DNA from 2 places in the Bradyrhizobium guangzhouense genome. Region 2 is predicted to be linked to the other one. Evidence: predicted binding sites of a transcription regulator. Region 2 holds the regulator's gene; the other holds the start of a gene.
The links. The regulator HrcA, encoded in region 2, represses chaperone genes, less so after heat shock. The targets are predictions, from matches to a motif close to GTTAGCACTCNCNNNNNGNGAGTGCTAAC.

Region 1 (4,206 bases), 2.6 Mb from region 2:
CCTCGCGCGCCGGCTCCTCCTTCGTGTTCGGCTATGTCGGCGGCGGCGCCCTGCCCTTCGAGCTGAAAGTGCCCGGCGCCGATTTCATCCTCGCGTTCCAGGCCCTGCCGATCGTGCTGGTGATGAGCGTGCTGACGACGCTGCTGTTCTATTGGCGCGTGCTGCCGCCAATCGTGCGCGGCATGGCCTGGCTGCTGGAGCGCACGCTGGGCGTCGGCGGCGCGGTCGGGCTCTCGACCGCCGCCAACATCTTCCTCGGCATGGTCGAGGCGCCGCTGTTCGTGCGGCCGTATCTGGCGCAGATGTCGCGCAGCGAATTGTTTCTGGTGATGACCGGCGGCATGGCCGGCATCGCCGGCACCGTGCTGGTGCTCTATGCGACGCTGCTTGCGCCTCTCATTCCCGACGCGGCCGCGCATTTCGTCATCGCCTCCGTGCTGGGCGCGCCGGCCGCGATCCTCGTCAGCCTGATCATGATCCCCGAGACGTCAGACAAGCGTACCGGCGGGTCGCTGGAGGATCCGGAGATGGCAGTCTCCGGCACCATGGACGCGATCGTGAAAGGCACGAGCGCGGGCATCGAGCTGTTGATCAACATCGTCGCGATGCTGCTGGTGCTGGTGGCGCTGGTCTATCTCGCCAATGCGGTGCTCGGGCTGCTGCCTGCGGTCGGCGGCGCCGCGATCTCGCTGCAGCGCCTGCTGGGTCTGATCATGGCGCCGGTCTGCTGGCTGATGGGACTGCCCTGGGACCAGGCGATCACCGCCGGGAGCCTGATGGGCACCAAGACAGTGCTCAACGAGCTCGTCGCCTATGTCGACTTCTCGAAGCTGCCGCCCGATACGCTCGATCCGCGCTCGCGCCTGATCATGCTCTACGCGATGTGCGGCTTCGCCAATTTCGCCAGCCTCGGCATCATGATCGGCGGCCTCGGCGTGATGGCGCCGGAGCGGCGCGAGGAGATCAACGCGCTCGGGCTGAAGTCGATCGTGTCGGGGACGCTGACGACGTGCCTGATGGGCGCGATCGTGGGGGTGTTGACGTAGGTCTCTCTGCCGTCATTGCGAGCGAAGCGAAGCAATCCAGACTGTCTCCGCGGATGCATTGCTGGATTGCTTCGTTTCGCTCGCAATGACGAGGAGAAAGCCTACGCCTTCAACTCCACCGTCTTGAACTCCGCCGGCAAAATCACTTCCAGCAGCTCGACGTCATCAGAATAATCCAAAATCATGTGCTTGATCTTCGGCGGCTGGGTCCAGGCGCTGCCTTCTCTCATCATCGTCTCGCCCTGCCCGTCCATGCAGGTCTTCACCCAGCCCTTGAGCACGTAGACCATCTGGAAGTCGACGTCGTGGAAGTGCAGTTTCGACACCTCGACGGGATCGCAGGGGCCTTGCAGGCGGATGACGTGAGCCTGCGCGAGGCCGTGGCTGGCAGCGGCGATGCCGAGGTCGCGATACTTGGCGTAGGCGCGCAGGCCGTCGGCTTTGAAATCTTCCTCGCGGTGATGGCTGATGGCGATGCGCTGCCTGGGGCGGGCGGGCTTCTTCGTCGCGGCCTTGGTAGGCGTTGCGCGGGCTTTCGACTTCACCGGTTTGCGCGCGGAGGATCGCGCAACGGACTTCGCGGCGCTCCGCTTTTTCACCGCGGTCTGGGCTGCGCTGCGCGATTTTGCTTTCTTGTTGGCTTTCTTGGCCATGGGCCGGCCTCCCTGTTGTTGTGGCGAGAGGCTAGCACGAAATGCGCATTCGTAGGGTGGATTAGCCGAAGGCGTAATCCACCACTTCTCCTCCCACACGTGGAGAGCAAAGAGGTGGATTACGCCGAGTAGATGCGCGTCGCGCATCTACAGGGCTAATCCACCCTACGCATCTTCAATGCAATCGGAACACGCCGTCGATCGCGCGCAGCTCGGCCGGCTTGATCAGCTTGGAGTGCGCCACCGTCACCGAATGCAGCGGGCCATCGAGCTTCTCGGTCCAAAACGCGAGGAAGTCGCTGAGCGCCGGGAATTTCGGAAACATGTCGTAGTTCTGCCAGACATAGGTCTGGAGCAGCGAGGGATGATCCGGCATCCGATAGAGAATTTGCGCCGTCGTCAGCCCGTAGCCCAGCATCTGTTTCCGGAAGTCCTCGGAAACGCCCCCAACCCGCAGTCCCATGCCAACCTCCTTTGCAGGAGCGCATTCAGGGGGCGGCTTTCCGGGTACGCGAGCTACGAGCCACCCGATGGAGATGCGCTCACATGAGAGAAATGTGACGCAAACTGACAATCCATCTCAAGCCCAAAAGTTTAACAAGCTGTTGAAATTCAATGCTTTAGCAGCAGAGCCGGCCCCGTGCTAATACGGCCCCGAGAGGGCACCAGCACGAGATCGGTTAACGATGGTCAAGAGATTTGGCAGACAGGCCTTCAGAGTGCCGATTTTTCTGCTAGAAGCCCTTGCCCCCGCAAATTTCCTGCCCTATTTCAGCTCAGCCTGCTCTGGCACTCGCCGGTGCAGATTGCTAACACGTTGAAATCATCAACTCGTGCAAATGCTTAGGAGAGCTGCATGAAATTCCGTCCGCTTCACGACCGCGTCGTGGTCAAGCGCATCGACGCAGAAGAGAAGACCGCCGGCGGCATCATCATCCCCGACACTGCCAAGGAAAAGCCCTCCCAGGGTGAAGTCGTCGCCGTTGGCCCGGGTGGCCGCGACGAAGCCGGCAAGCTGGTTCCGATCGACCTGAAGGTCGGCGACCGCGTGCTGTTCGGCAAGTGGTCGGGCACCGAAGTCAAGATCGACGGCGAAGACCTGCTGATCATGAAGGAAAGCGACATCATGGGCGTCCTCGACGTCCCCGCTTCCAAGAAGAAGGCGGCCTAAGAGCCCCTCTCTCCCTCCAGTCATACATCTCAAGGAAAAATCCAGATGGCAGCCAAAGAAGTCAAATTCTCGGTTGAAGCGCGCGACAAGATGCTGCGCGGCGTCGACGTTCTCGCCAATGCGGTGAAGGTCACGCTCGGTCCGAAGGGCCGCAACGTCGTGCTCGACAAGTCGTTCGGCGCTCCCCGCATCACCAAGGACGGCGTCACCGTCGCCAAGGAGATCGAGCTCGAGGACAAGTTCGAGAACATGGGCGCGCAGATGGTGCGCGAAGTCGCCTCCAAGTCCGCTGACGCGGCCGGCGACGGCACCACCACCGCCACCGTGCTCGCCCAGGCGATCGTGAAGGAAGGCGCCAAGTCGGTTGCCGCCGGCATGAACCCGATGGACCTCAAGCGCGGTATCGACCTCGCGGTCGAGGCCGTGGTTGCGGACCTGCAGAAGAACTCCAAGAAGGTCACCTCGAACGACGAGATCGCCCAGGTCGGCACCATCTCGGCGAACGGCGACCAGGAGATCGGCAAGTTCCTCTCCGACGCCATGAAGAAGGTCGGCAACGAGGGTGTCATCACCGTCGAGGAAGCCAAGTCGCTCGAGACCGAGCTCGACGTCGTCGAGGGCATGCAGTTCGACCGCGGCTACATCTCGCCCTACTTCGTTACCAACGCCGACAAGATGCGCGTTGAGATGGACGACGCCTACATCCTCATCAACGAGAAGAAGCTCTCCTCGCTGAACGAGCTGCTGCCGCTGCTCGAGGCCGTCGTTCAGACCGGCAAGCCGCTCGTGATCGTTGCTGAAGACGTCGAAGGCGAGGCGCTCGCGACCCTGGTCGTGAACCGTCTGCGCGGCGGCCTGAAGGTCGCGGCCGTCAAGGCTCCGGGCTTCGGCGATCGCCGCAAGGCCATGCTGCAGGACATCGCGATCCTGACCGGCGGCCAGGCGATCTCGGAAGATCTCGGCATCAAGCTCGAGAACGTCACGCTCAACATGCTCGGTCGCGCCAAGAAGGTGATGATCGACAAGGAGAACACCACGATCGTCAACGGCGCCGGCAAGAAGGCCGACATCGAGGCGCGCGTGGCCCAGATCAAGGCGCAGATCGAGGAGACCACCTCGGACTACGACCGTGAGAAGCTCCAGGAGCGTCTCGCCAAGCTCGCTGGCGGCGTCGCGGTGATCCGCGTCGGCGGTGCGACCGAGGTCGAGGTGAAGGAGCGCAAGGATCGCGTTGATGACGCGATGCATGCGACCCGCGCGGCTGTCGAGGAAGGCATCGTCCCGGGCGGCGGCGTCGCCCTGCTCCGTGCTTCCGAGCAGCTCAAGGGCCTGCGCA
Region 2 (4,206 bases):
AAGGAAGGCGAGCAGGTCGTGCCCGTCATCAACAAGATGGCGAAAGCATTCTCGAACGTGGTGATGACGCAGGACTGGCACACGCCCGGCCACGTTTCCTTCGCGTCGGTTCACTCGGGCAAGAAGCCGTTCGAGACCATCGACCTACCCTACGGCAAGCAGGTGCTGTGGCCCGACCATTGCGTGCAGGGCACCGATGGCGCCTCGCTCTCGAAGGATCTCTCGATCCCGCAGGCCGAGCTCATCATCCGCAAGGGCTTTCACAAGGACGTCGACAGCTATTCGGCGTTCCTCGAAGCCGACGGCAAGACAACGACGGGCCTTGCCGCCTATCTGAAGTCGCGCAAGATCAAGCGCGTCTTCGTTGCCGGTCTCGCGACGGATTTCTGTGTCGCCTGGACCGCGCTCGATGCGCGCAAGGCGGGCTTTGAAGTCTATGTCGTGGAAGACGCCTGCCGCGGCATCGACACGCAGGGCTCGCTGGCAAAGGCCTGGGCCGACATGGCCAAGGCCGGCGTGAAGCGGATTCAGTCGTCGGATATCGCGGTCAGCGCGTAAGGTTATCGCGCAGTCATTCCGGGGCGGCTCGCAGAGCCGAACCCGGAATCTCGAGATTCCGGGTTCGATGCTTCGCATCGCCCGGAATGACATCTTCAATTTTCAGGACGCGGCTTAACGCCGCTCAGTTCGCTTCGTTGCTGTTCGCCGCAGGCGCAGCCTTCGCGCCGCCCTTGGCGACGCCGACCAGCGCCGGGCGCAGCACGCGCTCGCCGATGGTGTAGCCGGCCTGCATGACCTGCACGACGGTTCCCGCGGGCACCGATGCATCAGGCACTTCGTACATCGCCTGATGGAAGTTCGGATCGAACTTCTGGCCTTGCGGATCGAGCTTCTTCACGCCGTGCTTTTCCAGCGCGTTGAGCAGCGAACGCTCGGTGAGCTCGACGCCCTCGATCAGCGCGGTCAGGCCGGGATCGGCCGCCGCCCGCGCTTCGGCCGGAACGGCATCGAGCGCGCGCTGGAGATTATCGGCGATGTCGAGCACGTCACGGGCAAAGCCGGTGATGCCGTAGAGCTTGGAATCGGCGACTTCCTTGGCGGTGCGCTTGCGCAGATTTTCCATCTCGGCCAGCGTCCGCAGCATGCGGTCGCGCGCCTCGGCGGCTTCCTTCTGCAACAGCTCGACCGAGCCCGGCTCGGGGTCGTCGGGCATGATGTAGGGCTTCGACACCACGGGCTCGCCGGTCGCGGCAGTCGTGTCTTCGGGTTGCCGGGTTGGATCGGTCATCGGCTGCTTCTCGAACTCGTCTCAAGGGGAGGTTTTCTGGCCCGGATATCGTGCTTCGGGCGCTGAAAATCAAGCGCCCGTGATCGGCTCAAATGCCGGTCAGCCCCCCAGCAGGCGACTGACGATGCGAGCGGCGTAGTCCACGGTCGGGATCACGCGGGCATAATTCAGCCGGGTCGGCCCGATCACGCCCAAAACACCGACGATGCGGCCTGCGGCATCCCGATAGGGCGAGATGATGGTGGAGGAGCCCGATAGCGAAAACAGCTTGTTCTCGCTGCCGATGAAGATCCTGACACCTTCAGCGGTTTCGGCGCGCCCGAGCAGGTCGATCACGCCGCGCTTGGTCTCGAGATCGTCGAACAGCAGCCTGACGCGCTCGAGGTCCTCCAGCGCGTGCAGATCCTCCAGCAGATTGGCGTGGCCGCGGACGATGAGCTGGCGGTCCTCGTTCTCGCCGCCCGACCAGCTCGCGATCCCGGCCGAAATCACCTTTTGCGTCAATTGATCGAGCTCGGCGCGAGCCTCGCCAAGCGCGGTTTCGAGCTCGAGCCGTGCTTCCGCGAGCGTACGGCCGCGGATCCGGGCATTGAGGAAGTTGCCGGCTTCGGTAATCGCCGAGGAGGGAACTCCCGGCGGCAGCGTCAGCACGCGGTTTTCGACCTGGCCATCCTCGCCGACCAGGATCACCAGCGCCTTTTCCGGTTCCAGCCGGACAAATTCGATGTGTTTCAGCCGCGCATTGGATTTGGGCGTCAGCACCACCGCGGCCGCGCGGGTCAGCCCGGAGAGCCGGGTCAGCGCCTGATCCAGCGCCGCCTCGACGGATTGGGCGTGACCGACGGTGGCGAGCTGGCTCTGGATCGACTGCCGCTCGGCCTCGTTGAGATCGCCGACCTGCATCAGGGCATCGACGAAGAAACGCAGGCCGAGTTCCGTGGGCAACCGGCCGGCCGAGGTGTGCGGCGCGTAGATCAGCCCGAGCTGTTCCAGATCGGCCATGACGTTGCGGACCGAGGCCGGCGACAGCGGCATCGCGATCAGGCGGGAAATGTTGCGCGAGCCGACCGGCTCACCGGTCGCGAGATAGCTTTCGACGATTTGACGAAAGATGTCGCGGGAACGCTCGTTGAGCTGGGCGAGGCCTGCGCGCGGCGCGATCACATGGATCGGATCATGATGGGCCACAGACGGTAACTCCTCTTAGATGCTCATAATTTGTCCATCCTGGATGCTTCTGACAAGCGTGGCGTTTGCGGGGTGGATATCAGGGGGTGAAAAAGCCTTGCTGCCCACCCTGACCCCACCTACAAGCACCGCGAACAGCCCTACCCCGTGTTCTAGACCTCATGAGTTCTGGAGGATTTCCCATGCGGCCAAGCCGCCGTGCGCCCGACGAATTGCGCCCCGTGACGCTGGAGCGTGGCGTGGTCAAATATGCGGAAGGCTCCTGCCTCGTGAAATTCGGCGACACCCATGTGCTCGTCACCGCCACCCTGGAAGACCGCCTGCCGCCGTGGCTGAAGGGCCAGGGCCGCGGCTGGGTCACCGCCGAATACGGCATGCTGCCGCGCGCGACCTCCGAACGCACCCGCCGCGAGGCCGCCGCCGGCAAGCAGAGCGGCCGCACCGTCGAGATCCAGCGTCTGATCGGCCGCTCATTGCGCACCATCGTCGATCTCGAAGCGCTCGGCGAGCGCCAGATCACGGTCGATTGCGACGTGCTCCAGGCCGATGGCGGTACCCGCACCGCCTCGATCACCGGCGCCTGGGTCGCGCTTGCCGACTGCATCGCCTGGATGAAAGCGCGCAACATGGTCAAGGCCAACGTGATGCGCGACAACGTCGCCGCGATCTCCTGCGGCATCTACAACGGCACGCCGGTGCTCGATCTCGACTATGCCGAGGATTCGGAAGCCGAGACCGACGCCAATTTCGTCATGACCGGCGATGGCCGCATCATCGAGGTTCAGGGCACAGCGGAACGCGAGCCGTTCACGCAAGACGAGTTCCTGAAGCTGATCGCGCTGGCGCAAAAAGGCATCGCGCGTCTGGTCGACTTGCAGAAACTGGCTGTCGCGTAGTCAATAGGCCCATGCACCGCCGAATCACCGGAAAGCTCGTCATCGCGACCCACAATCCCGGCAAGCTCGCCGAGATGAAGGAGCTGCTCGCGCCTCACGGCATCGAGGTGGTGTCCGCCGGTGAGCTCGGCTTGGGCGAGCCCGACGAAACCGGCAACGACTTCCGCAGCAACGCCGCGATCAAGGCGATCGCCGCGGCGCAGGCCACTGGCCTGCCGTCCTTCGCCGATGATTCCGGCATCGTGGTCGACGCACTCGACGGCGCACCGGGCATCTATAGCGCGCGCTGGGCAGGACCTTCCAAGGATTTCGCCGCGGCGATGGCGCAGATCGAGCGCCTGTTGCAGGAGCGCGGCGCCACCACGGCGGACAAGCGCAAGGCCCATTTCGTCTCCGCGCTCTGCGTCGCCTGGCCCGATCATCATCTCGAAGAGGTCGAGGCGCGCGTCGACGGCACGCTGGTGTGGCCGCCGCGCGGGAATGCCGGCTTCGGTTACGATCCGATGTTCCTGCCCGACGGTCACATCAGAACCTTCGGCGAGATGGAAAGCATCGAGAAGCATGGCCTGCCGCCACTCGGCCTCGGCCTGTCGCACCGCGCCCGCGCCTTCGTGAAACTGGCGGAGATCTGCCTTGAGCCGCGCTAACAAGGATGCGTTCGGCGTCTACGTGCACTGGCCGTTCTGCCTGTCGAAGTGCCCCTATTGCGACTTCAACAGCCATGTCCGCCACGCCGCGATCGATGAGACGCGCTTTGCTTCTGCCTTTGCACGTGAGATCGCGACGACCGCCGCGCGCGCCCCCGGCCGCGAGGTCACGTCGATCTTCCTCGGC

Region 1: a site for HrcA is predicted at 2,485-2,513, ahead of groES (co-chaperone GroES). Genes of this name have one in related genera too.

What each region holds. Positions count from the first base shown of each region.
Region 1 covers NZ_CP030053.1:2,764,960-2,769,165, reverse strand. Annotated here, with positions in the region: gene XH91_RS13280 (NupC/NupG family nucleoside CNT transporter) at 1-1,046, shown strand, start outside; gene XH91_RS13275 (cupin domain-containing protein) at 1,148-1,699, opposite strand; gene XH91_RS13270 (usg protein) at 1,875-2,162, opposite strand; gene groES (co-chaperone GroES) at 2,556-2,870, shown strand; gene groL (chaperonin GroEL) at 2,916-4,206, shown strand, end outside.
Region 2 covers NZ_CP030053.1:183,973-188,178, forward strand. Annotated here, with positions in the region: gene pncA (bifunctional nicotinamidase/pyrazinamidase) at 1-558, shown strand, start outside; gene grpE (nucleotide exchange factor GrpE) at 683-1,288, opposite strand; gene hrcA (heat-inducible transcriptional repressor HrcA) at 1,388-2,476, opposite strand; gene rph (ribonuclease PH) at 2,659-3,372, shown strand; gene rdgB (RdgB/HAM1 family non-canonical purine NTP pyrophosphatase) at 3,384-4,019, shown strand; gene hemW (radical SAM family heme chaperone HemW) at 4,006-4,206, shown strand, end outside.